4 regions of the Oleiphilus sp. HI0086 genome follow, and region 2 is predicted to be linked to each of the others. Evidence: predicted binding sites of a transcription regulator. Region 2 holds the regulator's gene; each other region holds the start of a gene.

Region 1 (4,165 bases), on a different contig from region 2:
CACTCAAAGTAACTCGTTCTCCTGCCTCACCTTCACTCATGGCATCCATCTGTGCCAAACCGTCCTCATCTCCCGCTAAAGCAAGCTCTTTCGCTTGAGCGCCAGCTTCAGAAAGATTCTTAAACACTGGTCGAATGACGGTAAAGATAATAATCAAGGCGAACAACATTGCTATGCCTTTGGGCACCAGCTCTTTGAACCACGCCTGTTCCCATATTTCCGGCTCTTGTACGGCTTCCACAAACTTAGGTGCAAAAGGCGTATTAATCACATTTACGCTATCACCTCGTGCGGCTGAGTACCCTACCGCATTCCTTACCAATAGCGTCAAACGCTCAAGCTCTTCAGCCGTCCATGTAGTATAGCTTACCTCACCTGTTTCCGGGTTGATATTCTGTATATCATCAATTGCTACAGCAACCGTTAAGCGCTTTAGCCTACCTTGCTGGTGACGTGTGTAGCTGATTGTGCGGTCCACCTCAAAATTGCGAGTGGTTTGCTTACGCACATTTGTCGGTAAACCTCCTTCACCAGCGCCAGCACCGTTGGCTACTTCAGGGGCAGCACCCGCTGCGGGAGGCTGATTAGCAAGCGCGCCTGGTACACCGCCATCTGTCATCATCTGGCGCTGCTCATCCAAGGTTTGTTCACTTCGGACTGCTTGCATGTCAGGGTTGTAAAACTCTTCCGTTTCTTCAACCTGGGTAAAATCCACATCAGCCGAGACTTCTGACCTGAAACGATCCGCCCCGAGGATAGGACTCAATATACCTGTAATTCGCTCATTTAGAACTTTTTCCATTTTACGCGAATACTCAAACTCCCTTGAAACCAGCTTGTCTTCTTCTGACTCGTTGTTCCGAGACAATAGATTACCCTTTTGATCAACAACAGTAACTTTGCTCATATCCATTTCCGGCACACTTCCGGCGACGAGATTAACAATCGAGTCAACCTGCTCACGTGTCACTGGCCGCATAGAAGAGGTCTCGATCAAAACTGATGCACTAGGTTCTCTTGAGTCACGAACAAACACCGACCTCTTCGGAATAGCCAAATGAACTCTGGCGCTACGGATATTTCTGAAACTGGATATTGATCGCGCCAGCTCACCTTCCAGGCCTCGCTTAAATCGTGTCGACTCCATAAACTGGCTAGTACCCAAGGCCTGATCCTGGTCAAGGATCTCATAGCCGACACTGTTATCGCTTGTAATGCCATTCGCTGCCAGCTTCATTCTTGCTTCATGAACCCTGCCCGCTTCAACAAGCAATATGCCGGTACGGTGATCCATCTTGAAGTCAACACCATTCAAGTTAAGAATGCTTGAAACTTCTTCCAGGTCCTGAGCTTCTACCGAGCTCATCAACGGCTGATAGTCCGGCTCCTGAAGCCATAAAACAAGCGCCAAACCGAGGGCAACACTCGCGGCCAAACCTACCATCAAACCTACTTGCCGAAAGATTCCAAGCCGGTTTATACCGGTCATCAAGTCACTTTCAGTGCCGACAACGTCAGGCTCACCCGAGATACCACCCACCTGAGCGGGCAATGCTGAGTCTGTACCTGTATCTGTGGGTGCGAGTGCCATAAGTTAACCTTTTACTAAAATCCAAATAAGCAGTGTTTGTTCAAATACCAATCATTACAAACGAGAAGCAAACACTTAAACCGGCATTTTCATAATATCCTGATACGCCTGTACAACCTTATTCCTTACTTGCGTCAACGCCTGAAAAGATACCGATGCTTTCTGAGATTGCACCATTACCTGCGAAAGCGTAACGCTTGGGTCACCCTGCTCAAAAGCCTTAGCCATTTGACCCGCTTTTAATTGTGTATCATTGACCGAGCCAACCGCACTAGACAGCATGTCACTGAATTTAGGTGTTTGGCTCGCTTCCTGGGTGGCATTAATTTTTGTAGGAGATATTTCTTCAGTCTGAACCTGAGTTTTCTGAACCTGCGCACGCAGATTTTTCATCTCAGCCAGCACCTGATTGATATCTGCTCTAGCCCCTACGGAGTTAATCCCAGACATACATCCCCCTTGTCAAAATTTCGTTACTAAAAATACGCTTAAGTTAGTAACTGCATAAAGCGGGCCAATTCACAGACAAGCTGAAATTATAGATAGATTGGAAGGTTTAACATGATAGCATTGCTAATTCTTAGCAATAACAAAAAAAGGGAGCATACGCTCCCATACAGATCATCAGCAGATTGACGAAATCCTGTTGTAACAGGCAACTAGCAGAGCCACCCGTACACTCAATTCGATACCTAGGCAGCCATTTCAGCTGCAATATCGATACCCTGCTCTCTCATTTGAGCAAGCTTATACCTCAAGGTTCTTGGGCTAATACCTAGCTTCTCGGCAGCATTCTTCTTTCTGCCATTTTCTTGACGCAAGGTATCGATAATTATTTGATATTCTCGAAGCTTTAGATCTTTACCTAAACCTGTTCGAGAGTTTGGCTCAACCTCGACCTGCACCGACCTAACTTGCTCAGTCGGAACCTCTTGCTTGGATTCAAGTATCCAGTTAGCCGACTCGGATAAATCCAAGCATAGGTCGCTAACCTTAACCACACCATTGCAGGCCATAATCAGCGAACGCTGAATCGCATTATCAAGCTCTCGGACATTTCCCGGCCAATGGTATTGAGACAAGTAAGTCTCTACACCCTCACCAAACTCCATTTTTTCACGCTTCATTTTGCTAGAATGCTCAGCAAGCAAGCGTTTAGCCAGCGGCCAAATATCCATAGGACGCTCTCGCAAAGGCTTCCAGGCCATGGGAAACACGCTCAGACGATAATACAAATCTTCTCTAAACTTTCCTTCGTTTACGTACTCTTTTAAATCACGGTTTGTCGTCGCCAATACCCGTACATCCAAAGGAATCGCTTTTCTTCCGCCAACTCGCTCCACTTCACGTTCTTGCAGAACCCTAAGTAGTTTTGCCTGCAAGCCTAGATCCATTTCAGATATTTCATCTAGCAATAAGGTTCCGCCATTGGCAAGCTCAAACTTACCGGGCGAACTTGCATACGCGCCGGTAAAAGCCCCTTTCTCATGGCCAAACAGTGTTGCTTCTAGCATATTCTCTGGGATTGCTGCGCAATTCAAAGCAACAAAAGGTTTGTTCTTTCGCGATGATGACTCGTGAATATATCTCGCCAATACTTCTTTACCCGTACCACTTTCACCTGAAATCATTACTGTCGAATCAGATTCAGCAACTTTGCGAGCGACTTCAAAAAATTGCTTAGAGAATGGATCTTCAGCAACAGGCCCTTTCTCATCACTAGACTTTTCTTCAGATGTATCACCAAGCCCCAAAATTTTAATAATTGATTGAATTAAGGTTTTTGGTTCGAAAGGTTTTACTAAATAGTCTGCGGCACCACTTTGCATAGCTTCAACAGCCAGCTTAATTTGACCATAGGCAGTGATAAGCATCATCGGCAAACCAGGATATTTTAACTTAACCTGCTGCAAGAGCTCGTGGCCATCCATTCCCGGCATATTTACATCACTTATCACTACATCAAAATGCGCGTTTTCAAGCTCCTTCAATGCATTCTCAGCACAGTCCGCTTCTACGAAGCCCATCCCTGCAAGCTGTAATGTTGTACACAGTGCTTCTCTTAATTCCTTATCATCTTCCACAATTAATACTTTGGTCGCTGACATGACTTATTTACCTCTTAACACTGAGCAAAATTATTATTAGTAGGAGTAACATTAATTGACGGCAGGTCAATCATTGCAGTCACCCCTTTCTTGGATGAACGCATTCTGAAATTACCTTTATGCGCCTTAACAACAGACTGAACTACCGCCAGCCCAAGGCCAGTCCCTTTTTGCTTGGTTGTATAAAACGGTTCAAAAATCTTACTCCTGTGCTGGCCAGGAATACCAGGACCGCTATCTCTAATCACAAGACACACAGCCCCATCCTCCTTAACCCCAACACTAATCTTTATTGTTAATGGCGTTTCCTTGCTAACTGCAGAACATTCCCAAGCTTCAATACTGTTATTTACCAAATTAAGACAAGCCCCTACCAAGGCATCTTTATTGCATAAGACTTCAGCATTAGACGCTTCTATATCCCACTCGCTCTCAACACTTGCGGCATCCATCACTGGAACGGCTG
Region 2 (4,165 bases):
TTGAAGTGCGCACCAAGCTGTTCGCTAATATAGACCGATCTGTGATGGCCGCCGGTACAGCCGATCGCGATAGTCATGTAGCTACGGTTTGATGCTTTGAATTGAGGAAGCCATTTACTGAGAAAGTTAATGATATCTTCCTTCATTAGTATGGATTCGGGTTGGGCGTTCATGAAGTCTACGACGGGCTTATCTAATCCACTAAAAGTACGAAGGTTTGGGTCCCAGTATGGGTTTGGCAAACAGCGAACGTCGAATACGTAATCTGCATCGCTAGGAACACCATTTTTGAAACCAAATGATTGAAAGAGTATGGCGAGCTCTTGCTCTCGTTTGCCTGTCACTCTAAGTTTTATGAGGTCTCTTAACTCGTATAGGGTTAGTTTCGTAGTGTCGACAGTCAGGTCAGCTTTTAGTGCCAGCTGGTCGAGAAGCGTTCTTTCGGTTTCAATCGCTTCGGTGAGTGAGTGTGTTGTGCTGCTAAGTGGGTGTTTGCGTCGAGTATCGTGAAAGCGCTTTAGGAGCGTCTCACTTTGTGCGTCAAGAAAAATGATATCGACATCAATCTCCATCTGCTTTAGCTTCTCGTAAACTTGGGGGAATGCTTCTATTCCACCCTGCAGATTTCTAGCATCGATACTGATCGAAACGTTACTTAACCTTGTATCTTTACCTTGTAGTGATTGTTTACCAAGGTTTAGTAAAAGCCCAACCGGTAAATTATCAATGCAGTAATACCCCATGTCTTCAAGGACGTGAAGGGCCGTGCTTTTTCCGGAACCGGATCTGCCACTGACAATAACGAGCTTCATAAGAAGTTCCTAGCAATTTTGAGCTTCTAAGGTTTGTAGGTCTTAAGCAATTATTTTCTGATAAAGTTCAGTGCCTGTAGCAGATTCCCTTAAACTATCGCAAAAAGCAGTGTTGTTGAACTTCTCTGCAATTTGACTTAAAAGATCCAGGTGCTCGCTCGTCGCCTCGGAGGGGACAAGTAAAACGAAAAGAATATCAACGTCTTCGTTATCTATCGAGTCAAAAGGTATCTTTTTTTCAAGTGTAAATAGACAACCAATAACTTGTTTGCAGTTTTCCAGTCTGCTGTGGGGAATGGCAATTCCTTGCCCAACTCCCGTGCTTCCCAGTCGTTCACGAGAAATAAGGTTGTCAAATATTTCAGTTTCATCAAGATGAGGAAATTGTTTTGAGACCAGGTGTGCAGCCTGTTGAAGAACTTTTTTCTTGCTACCACCGGGCAAACCGCGTTGGGTTAGCTCCGGTGACAAGATGGCCTCGATAGTAATTTTATTTTCAGACATTTTTCGACTCTAAAGATCGCTAATAACTAGCGTGCTGCTGCGCCGTGTGCGCGGTCAACTTTCTTTTCCTTGTGCTTAAGAATTTGACGGTCTAGCTTATCAACTAGCTGGTCGATAGCGGCATACATGTCGTCGTTCTCGGCGTGGCCGTGGATATCTGCACCAGCGATATGTAGCGTTGATTCAGCAATATGTGCTTGTTTCGATACAGAAAGGGTTACCTGTACGTTGCTAATGCCGCCAATATGGCGCTCTAGCTTTTGCAATTTGGTTTTCACATATTCTTTAAGTGCATCAGTTAAATCTACATGATGGCCAGTGATATTTAATTGCATAGTATTCTCCTATCATCGTTATTTTTAGCGAGAGTTGAATATTGACTCACTTTTCGCTTATCAAATCAACTTGCTGCAGGCAGCAAGTTATCAAATATTGTATTAAACCAATCTTTTTCTTTCGTTCGATGGGGGGATCGACATCGCTTCGCGGTATTTTGCGATAGTGCGGCGGGCGACGTTAATTCCTTGCTCTTTCAACAAGTCGGCAATCTTGCTATCGCTAAGAGGTTTTTTAGGGTTTTCTGCTGATATTAACTTCTTAATAATTGCGCGAATCGCTGTTGACGAGCACTCTCCGCCAGTAGTTGTGCTGACGTGGCTTGAGAAAAAGTATTTGAGTTCAAATATGCCTCGTGGCGTATGCATGTACTTTTGTGTTGTCACACGAGATATGGTGGACTCATGCATTTCTACCGCTTCAGCAATATCATGTAAAATCAGCGGCTTCATCGCTTCATCACCATAGTCAAGGAAGCCTTGTTGGTGAGCTACTATCTTACTTGCCACTTTTAGAAGCGTCTCGTTACGACTTTGTAGGCTTTTAATAAACCACTTTGCTTCTTGAAGTTGATCCTTCATAAAGGTGTTGTCGTTACTGGAGTCAGCTCTCTTTATAAACGAAGCATAATTTGCATTGACCCTTATTTTTGGCGCAATCTCTGGGTTGAGCTCAACTTTCCAGCGTCCTTTTTCTTTCTTTACGACGACATCTGGCACAATGTACTCAGGCTCGGAAGAAGCAATGGATTCACCTGGTTTAGGGTTCAAAGACTGAATTAGAGAGATAACCTCTTTCAGTTCATGCTCTTTAAGGCGGCTGCGTCGCATTAGTTGAGCGTAGTCTCTTGATCCTAATAAGTTCAGGTAGTGGCTGATTACAAGCTTTGCTTGTGGTAGCCAGGGCGTATCTTTTGGTAGCTGGCGTAACTGTAGCAGCAAACAGTCGGGCAGGTCTTTGGCAAATACCCCAGGTGGATCAAAGTGCTGCACGCGTTTTAAGACGGCTTCAACTTCATCTAATTCAACCGGGTCTTCGTCATCTGAGTTGTGCAGCCCCTCGTGTATCTCTTCAACGGTATTCGTTAGGTAGCCGTCTGTATCAGTTGCGTCGATTAATGACATCGCAATGTATCGGTCGCGATCAGACATGGGGGTAAGGTTAAGTTGCCAATCTAGATGATCTGCAAGAGACTCGGTAGCAGCGTTTCTTTGTTCGAAGGCATTGTTGTCATCTTCGGGAGCGGGACCACTGGGCGCATTGTTTGTATATATGTCATCCCAAGCCGTATCAACAGGCAGATCTTCCGGTATAGTATCTGACCACTCTTCACTAGGCGTGTCGGCTTCATTGCTAGCAGGTGCTTCGCTCGAACTGGTGTCTGTACTACTGCTTTGTTGGTTGTCCTGAGAGGCGTACTCGTTGCCATCATTTTGATGACTTTCATTCTGATTTTCTTGTTTATCACTTGTATTTCCAGGCTCGTTGTTATCGTCCTGGAGTTCGAGCATAGGATTAGATTCCAATGCTTCTTGTATTTCGTTTTGAAGGTCAAGAGTCGACAATTGTAGCAAGCGGATTGCTTGCTGCAATTGAGGTGTCATTGTCAGTTGTTGACCGAGCTTTAATTGGAGAGAAACCTTCATGTTCATGAGGATGTCACCAACTTAAGACTTAAATTTTGAATCATGTATTGTCGCTTATTATATTTTGCGGAAATGGTCGCTGTGAATAAACGTATTTATATTTACTTCATTTACACAAGTGTAGTGCGAAGATAGCAAAGTGTGAAACAAATAAAAGTATATTTACGTTACCAGCCTACAAATAATTGTTTTAGATCAAGTTATCGTCTTGTTGACGTGAAAATTGCATGCTACTCATTTCTAAGCTGAAAGTCATGCTTAATTGTTTGTATATGCTGTTCGAATCGAATGCTATGAACTAGCCACTGGCTTATAATTTGAATTGATTGCCCAAGTAGACTTGTTTGACCTTTTCATTATTCAGAATGTCTTCAGCACTTCCTGAAGCAATGATATGGCCATCACCAACAATATAGGCTTTTTCACAAATATCCAGCGTTTCTCTAACGTTGTGATCGGTTATGAGTACGCCGATATTTTTACTTTTAAGGTGAGAGACGATTGACTTGATGTCGTTGACCGATATTGGGTCGACACCTGCGAAGGGCTCATCGAGTAGAATGAAGTCAGGCTCCATTGCTAAAGCTCTGGCTATTTCCACTCGCCTACGTTCACCGCCTGACAAGGCCATGCCAAGACTATCTTTGATGTGAGTGATGTGAAACTCTTCGAGTAAGGCTTCCATTCTTTGTCGCCTTTCGCTGCGAGAAAGATCTTTTCTAATCTCTAGTACCGCCAGGATATTGTCTCGAACACTTAACTTTCTAAATATTGAAGCTTCCTGGGGCAGGTAGCCGACACCGTTTCGTGCCCTATCATGCATAGCCATGGATGATAGGTCGGTATCATTAACTGATATCTTGCCTT
Region 3 (4,165 bases), on a different contig from region 2:
AACGACACCAAGTTGATCCGACGCACGACTTAACGGTACGTAAGGACTTACCGTAGGCGTGACCCGTTTCAAGGCCTGCAGCAATTAATTCACCCCAAATAGTGGGTAGGTCATTAAGTTTGGCGCCAAATAAGTCTATACGCTGCCCGCCCGTAATCTTTGTATAAAGTTTGTACTTTTGGCCTACTTGACCGATAGCGATCAGTTGCTCAGGCGTAATCTCACCACCTGGTACACGTGGGACAACTGAATAGGTGCCATCTTTTTGCATGTTTGCAAGAAAGGTATCGTTGGTATCCTGCAGGCCTGTATGTTGCTCTTCTAGAATGTAATCATTCCAGCTAGCTGCAAGCATATTTGCTACCGCAGGCTTACAAATATCACAACCAAGGCCGGTACCGTGTTTTTCTACCAGTTCGCCAAATGACTTGATACTACCGACACGAATTAAGTGATATAGCTCTTCACGCGTATGAGGGAAGTGTTCACAAATGCTTTTATCAACCGTAACGCCGCGCGCTTCAAGCTCAGTATCAACAACATCCTTAAGAAGTGCTGCGCAACCGCCACAACCGCTAGCTGCTTTGGTTTCACCTTTTACATCACCTACGCTGCAACAACCGGAATCAAGAGCGTTAATAATGTCGCCTTTACTAACGTTTAGGCATGAACAGATTGTTGCTTCCATTGGTAGTGCTGAAGCACCTAGCGCAGGACCACCCCCTTCAACATTCGGTAGAATCATTCCTTCAGGGTTTTCGGGAAGCTCGATACCGTTCAGGTAGTATTGAAGAAGTGTGTCGTAATCTGAACAGTCGCCAACTAGTACTGCACCTAACAGTGTATTGCCGTCTTCAGATACGATGATTCGCTTATAGATCTCTGAGTTTTCGTTACTGTAGACGTAAGCGATTGAGCCGGGCGTTTTACCATGGGCATCGCCAATTGAGCCGACGTCAACACCCAGAAGCTTCAGCTTCGTGCTCATGTCTGAGCCAGTAAACGAAGGTTTTTCGTCGTCGTCGGAGAATTGCTGAACAGCAACTTCTGCCATTCTATAACCGGGCGCAACCAGTCCGTAGATCATGTTGCCATATAGAGCACATTCACCTATAGCAAAAATGTTCGAGTCAGAGGTTCGGCAGTGGTAATCGACAACGATACCGCCACGCTCACCAACTTCTAACCCGGTTTTACGTGCTAACTGATCATAGGGGCGAATGCCTGCAGAAAATACGATCATGTCAGTATCAAGATGCGTGTCATCTGCGAAGTTCATTCGCAGTTTTGTGTTATCACCTTTGTTATCGATAAGCGTAGTCGCTTTTTGGGTATGTACTTGAACACCAAGCGCTTCGATCTTACGTCGAAGCATCTTGCTGCCGCCATCATCTAGCTGAACACCCATTAAGCCGGGAGCAAACTCAACAACGTGAGTTTCAAGCCCTAGATTTTGAAGTGCGTTTGCACACTCAAGACCAAGCAGACCACCACCTACAACTACACCAATTTTTGAGGTCTGGGCATGTGATTTAATTTCACCCAAGTCATCAATTGTTCTGTAGGTTAGGCATTCTTTGCTTTCAGAACCTTTGATAGGTGGTACAAAAGGATAAGAACCAGTTGCCAATACTAGCTTGTCATAATCGAAGCGTCGCCCGCTTTCAGTGATAACAATTTTGTTTTTACGGTCTATATCTGTAACGGCATCACCAAAAATCGCATCAACACCATTATCTTTGTAGAATTCGCGGGTTGTTAGTGCTAGATCTTTTGGCTCTTTGCCAGAGAACACTTCAGAGAGATGTACCCGATCGTAGGCTGGTCGCGTTTCGGCGCCTAGTACTGTAATGTGCGCTCCAATTTCGGATGCAATCATTTGGTCAACGAAGTGATGACCCACCATGCCGTTACCGACTACAACAACTCTACTATTCTTCATTCTATGGCCTCGTATGTCTGAGAATCTGCGCATACGCTGTGCTTATTTACTAGTGAAAAGCTTTAGCGTTACTCAATGCTTGTTTACGCAATTATCTGTAATTAAGCATGAGCTGTGCCAAGTATCTAAATAATTTCATAGGGTATTGAAATAAAAAGGAAAAAAATTCTTAAGTTCGTGTTTTATAGCCAGGTTTTGAGCGTTTGAGAAAAAACGCGTGCTTTAAAGTGGTGCAGCTAAAAAATGCTGTTTTCCGCCTTGGTTGGTAATGGTGCATGACTATGCGCTGAGTTCAATCCTAAGGCTGTATATTGCGTTCGTTTTTACATATGCCGTTGAAAATTAAGATTTTAATCTAAAGGGGGTGTTATTTTGCTACTTATTGGCGCAATAATACCCATAATAAATAAGTGAGTGAAATATCAGATGCATCTAGAAAGCGGGCTTCGTACAAGTGCAGGGCAAATATCAGTAAAGGGCTTAAAGCACCAAAATGAAGATTCTGTCGGAATATACGTCCCGAAAGAGCCTCTATTAACTGTAAAGGGAATGGTTGCTATTGTTGCCGATGGAGTCAGTAGTGCAGAGGCGGGCAAGGAGGCAAGCGAAACCTGCGTTAAGAACTTTATCTCCGACTTCTTCAGTACACCTGACTCCTGGACAGTTAAAAACTCAGCTCAAAAAGTATTAACGGCTTTGAATCGTTGGTTATATGGGCAGGGGGTTGGTTATCTTCAGGCTGAGCATGGCTATATCAGTACAATGTCGACCTTGGTTATCAAGTCGCGTGTCGCGCATATATTTCATATCGGCGATAGCCGAGTGTACCGGCTTAGAGGGAATAACTTTGAGCAGCTCACGCATGACCATTCCGCCAGAGTAAGTAAGGATTCCACTTATCTTACTCGTGCAATGGGAATGGATTTAATGCTTGATGTCGACTATTACTCGGAGGATGTCGAATCTGGTGATATCTTTTTTCTGAGTACCGACGGTATTCATGATTTTATCAACGATAAACGTATAAAAGAAGTCATTGCTAAGGCGGTTGATTGCAAGTCGGATGAATTTACCGGGCTTTGTGAGAGCTTGGTTGATATTGCACTCGAAAACGGCTCCGATGATAACTTGAGTTGCCAGATTGTCAGAGTCGATGCTTTGCCTTGTCCAAATGCCGAAGATGCCTACGTAAAGCTTTCGGACTTACCCTTCCCACCAGAGCTTTCCCCTGGAATGTCTATTGACGGCTACCATGTGATAAAAGAGCTACATGCCAGTAATCGATCACAAGTATATTTGGTAAAAGATCATAACACTGACAAGTTACATGCTATGAAAACGCCTTCAGTGAATTATGATGATGATTTGGCGTACAAAGAGCGATTTGTATTGGAACCCTGGGTAGCTGACCGTATTAACAGTAAGTACGTAGTAAATATTCATGAAAGTGAAAGAGGGCAAAAGTTCCTTTATTACGTTTGTGATTATGTTGAGGGCCAAACGCTAGCTGAGTGGATGAAAGCAAATCCAAAGCCCGGTATCGAAAGAGTTATGTCGATAATTCATCAGGTAGTGAAGGGTGTTCGTGCAATGCATCGTAAAGAGACTTTGCATCAGGATATCAAGCCTGAAAATATTATGGTCGATAATGAGGGCAAGGTAACGATTATAGATTTTGGTTCCTGTTTTATTGCGGGCGTTGCTGAAATCGAATCGCCCTTTGAGCGCGAGCAAGTGCTGGGGACCGACACTTATGGTGCTCCTGAATATAAGTTGGGAAGAAAAGCGTCTTTAAAGTCCGACATGTTTTCAATCGCTGTTGTGCTTTACGAAATGTTGACCGGCCAACAACCTTATGGTGCGAAGTTTGAGACCAGTCAGTCTACCAATGAATTTTATCGACTAAAATATCAGCCAGCTCGAGAGTTTAACCCAATGGTTCCCGAATGGATGGATGGTGCGATCGAAAAAGCTTTACAGATTTCTACAGAACTTCGATATGATGCCTTGTCAGAATTTATTTATGATCTCGAACATCCTAATTCGGAGTTTATGGATAAGGCCCATATACCACTTGCAAAAAGAAATCCGCTGCGGTTTTGGCAAAGCATCACTGCAATCATGTTTGTTGTAGAATTGGCCACACTCTGGCTTTGGCTGGGGTAATGCTTTTTAGGCATCCTTTGCCCGCATTTTTATAGAATTAATACGATTGATATGGAA
Region 4 (4,165 bases), on a different contig from region 2:
GGTGCAGTGAATTGAGCTGTCCCCATAATGCCTTCGTTTTTACTGATCACCTCAGTAATTCCGGCTACTTTTGTTGCGCCAAAATCTATAATTTTTACCGTTCCCTGGCTATCAATCATGACATTATTTGGCCTTAAGTCCTGATGCACCATCTCTTGTCGATGAAAGGCCTGAAGCCCCTTAGCAATTTGAGTAACGATCTCTCGCACTGTTTTGATGTCCGGTTTAGGGTTATCCAGCATCCATTGTGCAAGCGTCTGCCCTTCAATATATTCGTACACTAAATAAATAAAATTACGCTTTCTATCAGGTTCAATTGCTTTCAAAACATGAGCATTGCTCACCCTTTTTGCAATCCACTCTTCCATCAAGAAGCTTTCCAAGTAATCCGGGTTATTTCTCATTTCTGTGGAAGGTGTTTTTATCACCACCTTCTTTTTTGTTTGTTGGTCTTCTGCTAGAAATACATGGCTACGACTACTGATATAGATATCACGTAGAATCATGTATCCATCAAACTCTTTACGAGCCTCTAATCTGGGGGCAGGAGGCAGCTGAGTAAGCTGCTGTTGTAACTCACTTAACTCTCGCGCCGGTAAACTATCGATGCTCACGATCTGCAAAGTTAAATTGTCATCGCTGCCCGCTGCCAGGGCTTCATTAACCAACTCTTTTGCCAAACTATCTGGTACTTTCCCTGTCTCCTCAAAAGCTCTCGTAATCGTATTCGCCAAATGCTTTTCAGTAAGAAACTCATACACCCCGTCAGTAGCAAGAATAAAGATATCTCCCTCACTTAGAGGAAGCGCTCGATAGTCCATTTCCAAAGTGTCATGAACGCCCAATGCGCGGGTCAGGTAACTCGTTTCTGCATCAACGACATGTCGATGATCCTTGGTTAGTTGCTCAAGGTTATTGTCAGCAAGCCTGTAGATACGTGAATCACCAGAGTGAAAGCAATAAGCAGTGTTCGACTTAATAACAAGCGAACTAAAGGTACAGATATAGCCTTTGTCTTTATTAAAGCGATGCGGGCTATTTTGGGTCTGCGCGAACAGCCAGGAGTTAGCTGCTTTAAGAACCCGTTGAGCAGAGGTCTTCACAGACCAGGAGTCTGATGTGCTGTAGTAGTCCTGTATAAAACCTTTAACCGCGGTTTCACTCGCAATCTGGCTTACATTGCTGCTACTAATACCGTCAGCCAAAGCGACCACCAGCCCTTTGGACGCGAGCAAAGGCTCTTCCGGGGCATAGGCTGCATGGAAGTCCTGATTCAGGTCTTTCTTTCCTGCAGTTGAATACTGACTAACAGATACTTTAAGTTGCTTAGACATAAAAAACCCCGCCATTTCTGGCGGGGCTCCTATTATATTATTTTAGTATTAAGCGACCTTACGCTCTGGATTAGTCCTAACATGCGTCCAGTATAGTGGCAGACCTACTAGTAAGAAGCCGCCAGCAAGGTTACCCAAAGCTGTTGGGATTTCGTTCCATACGAAGTACTCGTATAAACCAAAGTCACCGCCCATGATCATAGAGAATGGGAATAGGAACATGTTTACAATAGAGTGTTCAAAGCCCATAAAGAAGAAGAGCATTACCGGCATCCACATTGCAATGATCTTACTCGTTGCAGAGGTTGAAATCATTGCACCGACAACACCCATCGATACCATCCAGTTACACAGCATGCCACGAATAAATATCGTGAACCAGCCATCAGCACCATGCGCTTGATAACCCAGTGTTCTTGACTCACCAATGGTGCTCACTTTAGCTGCCAAGGCACCGCCGTCAGTGTTGTAACCATAAGTTAGAATAAACGAAGCAAAGAAAGCTGTGGTCAGTGCGCCACCAAAGTTACCAAGGAAAACCAAGCCCCAGTTTCTCAACATTTGCGGCACGGTACAGCCATTACGTTTATCAAGTATTGATAGCGGCACTAGCGTGAACACACCGGTTAACAAATCGAACTTCATCAAATAGAGCATGATAAAGCCGACAGGGAATAAAAGTGAGCCAACTAATAAACTGCCTGTTTTCACAATAACAGTAATAGCAAAGAATGCGGCGAGCCCTAGAATTGCACCCGCCATGAATGCACGTACTAACGTATCTTTGGTGGACATGAAAATTTTCTGTTCACCTGAATCAACCATTTTGGTGGCGAATTCACTCGGTTCGATATAGGCCATAATTAATCTCTCTTAGATTAGGTTTAAAAATTTACATAATCTGAGAGAGCATAGCTCGGGCCGTTTTTAGACTTCACATTAAATAACAATTACTTATATTCGTAATCACTGAAATCTATATACCTATAAGTGAATAAGTTAGGCTCACTTATAGAGAGCAAAACATGGCTTTGTTTAGTTTTGGTGCGATAGTTGACGCTGAAGCGAGATCTCACTTACTTTCTGATTTCCACATATTTCAGCCGATGCAAACCCTTTTCATCCAGCTCCAGTATAAAGCTAACCTTATCACCCGCCTTGAATGGCTCAAGTGACAAAGACTCACTAACTCTGAAAGTCATCAACATAGGGGCCCAATTGAGTTCGGGAATCGGCCCATGTTTGATATTCACTAAGCCCTCCTCTGCAGCAACTTGGGTAATCAAACCATAAGCTGAAACTTCCTGAATCGTTTCTCCCATTATTCCTTCTGTCGTGCCATGGCCATTATTGATTGGTTTAAGCGGTGTACTGCAGGCCGAAAGCAAGGTGATCATGCTAAGCAAGACTAATAGGCGCATAAGTGTCATCTCCGAATTTAAAGTAGCTAATTTTAGCACTATAGCCTTTAGCATCGTCCAGAGGTAGCATGTATTGGTCTATTGGCTACATAGCTTTCAATCGAGTCTGACCCCCTTGAAAAAAGATGATTAAGAAACTTAAGTTTCAGCGCCTTTTGGCGATGATTTATATCGGTGCAGCACTGGGAATCATACATTTCTGGTGGCAGTTCTTTAACGGCTCGCTCTTTTCTATCGAAGAGCTAAGAGCACTGATGCCACATTTTGAAGGCTATTACTTGTGGGAAAGAAGCTTTGTGCTGCCTGATTTAATTCTGGCCTTTGGTATGCTAGTTTCTGCCCTGCCTTTGTGGTGCAACCAATGGATGCAAAAGGGCCGAGTACTCGCAGCAGCCTGCGCCGGTGCGGCACTGTTCCTGGGGTTACTGGATTTGAGTTATGGTTTTTCGAGTGGTCTCTACCGCTTAGACCACCGTTTTGCAGGTGTCGTATTAGAAGCCGGCTTATCGATCACGGCAGTTGGCCTCTTAGGTCTAATCATTTTACTTTTTAGCCCCCAACAAGCTCGACCAGATTAAGCATCTGCTTCTAGCGACTCCTTCAGTAGTATCGTCTTCAATATATCGGGGTGGGTAACGATCCCGACAATCTGTTGATTCTCGAATACCGCTATCGCGTCCAAGCCATACTCCAACAAAGCTGGTGCTAAGTCTTCTACCTGAGTTTCTGGGTGGGTTGATAACAACGATTCGTGACAGAAGGCGTTTAGCGAGCTTTTCTGCATTTCCTCGAGGTTACCACCCTGTGGGCTCATTAGAAAAGGGACGATCTTTTTATCAGATAGCATTCCGCAATATTTCTGTTCCTCATCAAGAATGACCAGGTGATGTATTTCATACTTCTGCATAATACGCCAGGCATCTTCGAGCGTCTTATCTTTGCTGATACTCAGTACCGGCGAGCTCATAATATTCTTCACTCTCCCCAAAGGGCTTCGGGCGGGCTTAACTTCTTGGTAGGCAGAAATCGCTTTCTGCTGGCTTGCACTCGGCTCCAGGGGTTTCTGCTTTGACTTTTGACGATGATCTTTAAAATCTTCGGGGTCGGTTTCAGCTTTAGAATGAACTTTCTGTATTTCAGTCAGTTCATCCGTTGGAGGAATATCACGCACCCTAAACTTACGGTCTAGTGGTGTAACGAGCCCTGTCCTTACATCGTGTACAAAAAATACGGCCATGCTGTCATGTCACCTTCATATTGGAATTCTAAGCTTATATGAATATAAATCGGCCGTTGACCTACATCAATGAGCTTTTTTTTGTAGCGCGCTATTCTGGCGTTGACTTGTAGCATAGTAGGAGTAGTGAAAATGTCTTCACATCATGAGCAAATTGAGAAATTTGCAAAGAA

Evidence for each region. The regulator sigma-54, encoded in region 2, starts transcription at its own class of promoters, with help from an activator protein. The targets are predictions, from matches to a motif close to TGGCACNNNNNTTGCTNT.
Region 1: a site for sigma-54 is predicted at 2,091-2,108, ahead of fliE (flagellar hook-basal body complex protein FliE). Genes of this name have one in related genera too.
Region 3: a site for sigma-54 is predicted at 2,045-2,062, ahead of nirB (nitrite reductase large subunit NirB). Genes of this name have one in related genera too.
Region 4: a site for sigma-54 is predicted at 2,241-2,258, ahead of A3756_RS23015 (formate/nitrite transporter family protein). Genes of this name have one in related genera too.

The regions. Positions count from the first base shown of each region.
Region 1 is NZ_LWFZ01000929.1:17,153-21,317, forward strand. Features, by position in the region: gene fliF (flagellar basal-body MS-ring/collar protein FliF) at 1-1,591, opposite strand, end outside; gene fliE (flagellar hook-basal body complex protein FliE) at 1,667-2,041, opposite strand; gene A3756_RS16780 (sigma-54 dependent transcriptional regulator) at 2,284-3,699, opposite strand; gene A3756_RS16785 (PAS domain-containing sensor histidine kinase) at 3,714-4,165, opposite strand, start outside.
Region 2 is NZ_LWFZ01000918.1:5,041-9,205, reverse strand. Features, by position in the region: gene rapZ (RNase adapter RapZ) at 1-812, opposite strand, end outside; gene ptsN (PTS IIA-like nitrogen regulatory protein PtsN) at 855-1,316, opposite strand; gene raiA (ribosome-associated translation inhibitor RaiA) at 1,343-1,651, opposite strand; gene A3756_RS16555 (RNA polymerase factor sigma-54) at 1,754-3,298, opposite strand; gene lptB (LPS export ABC transporter ATP-binding protein) at 3,609-4,165, opposite strand, start outside.
Region 3 is NZ_LWFZ01000661.1:9,473-13,637, forward strand. Features, by position in the region: gene nirB (nitrite reductase large subunit NirB) at 1-1,942, opposite strand, end outside; gene A3756_RS09545 (bifunctional protein-serine/threonine kinase/phosphatase) at 2,369-4,108, shown strand.
Region 4 is NZ_LWFZ01001336.1:3,077-7,241, forward strand. Features, by position in the region: gene A3756_RS23010 (bifunctional protein-serine/threonine kinase/phosphatase) at 1-1,334, opposite strand, end outside; gene A3756_RS23015 (formate/nitrite transporter family protein) at 1,383-2,195, opposite strand; gene A3756_RS23020 (copper-binding protein) at 2,411-2,755, opposite strand; gene A3756_RS23025 (hypothetical protein) at 2,881-3,333, shown strand; gene A3756_RS23030 (HPP family protein) at 3,330-3,992, opposite strand; gene A3756_RS23035 (hypothetical protein) at 4,125-4,165, shown strand, end outside.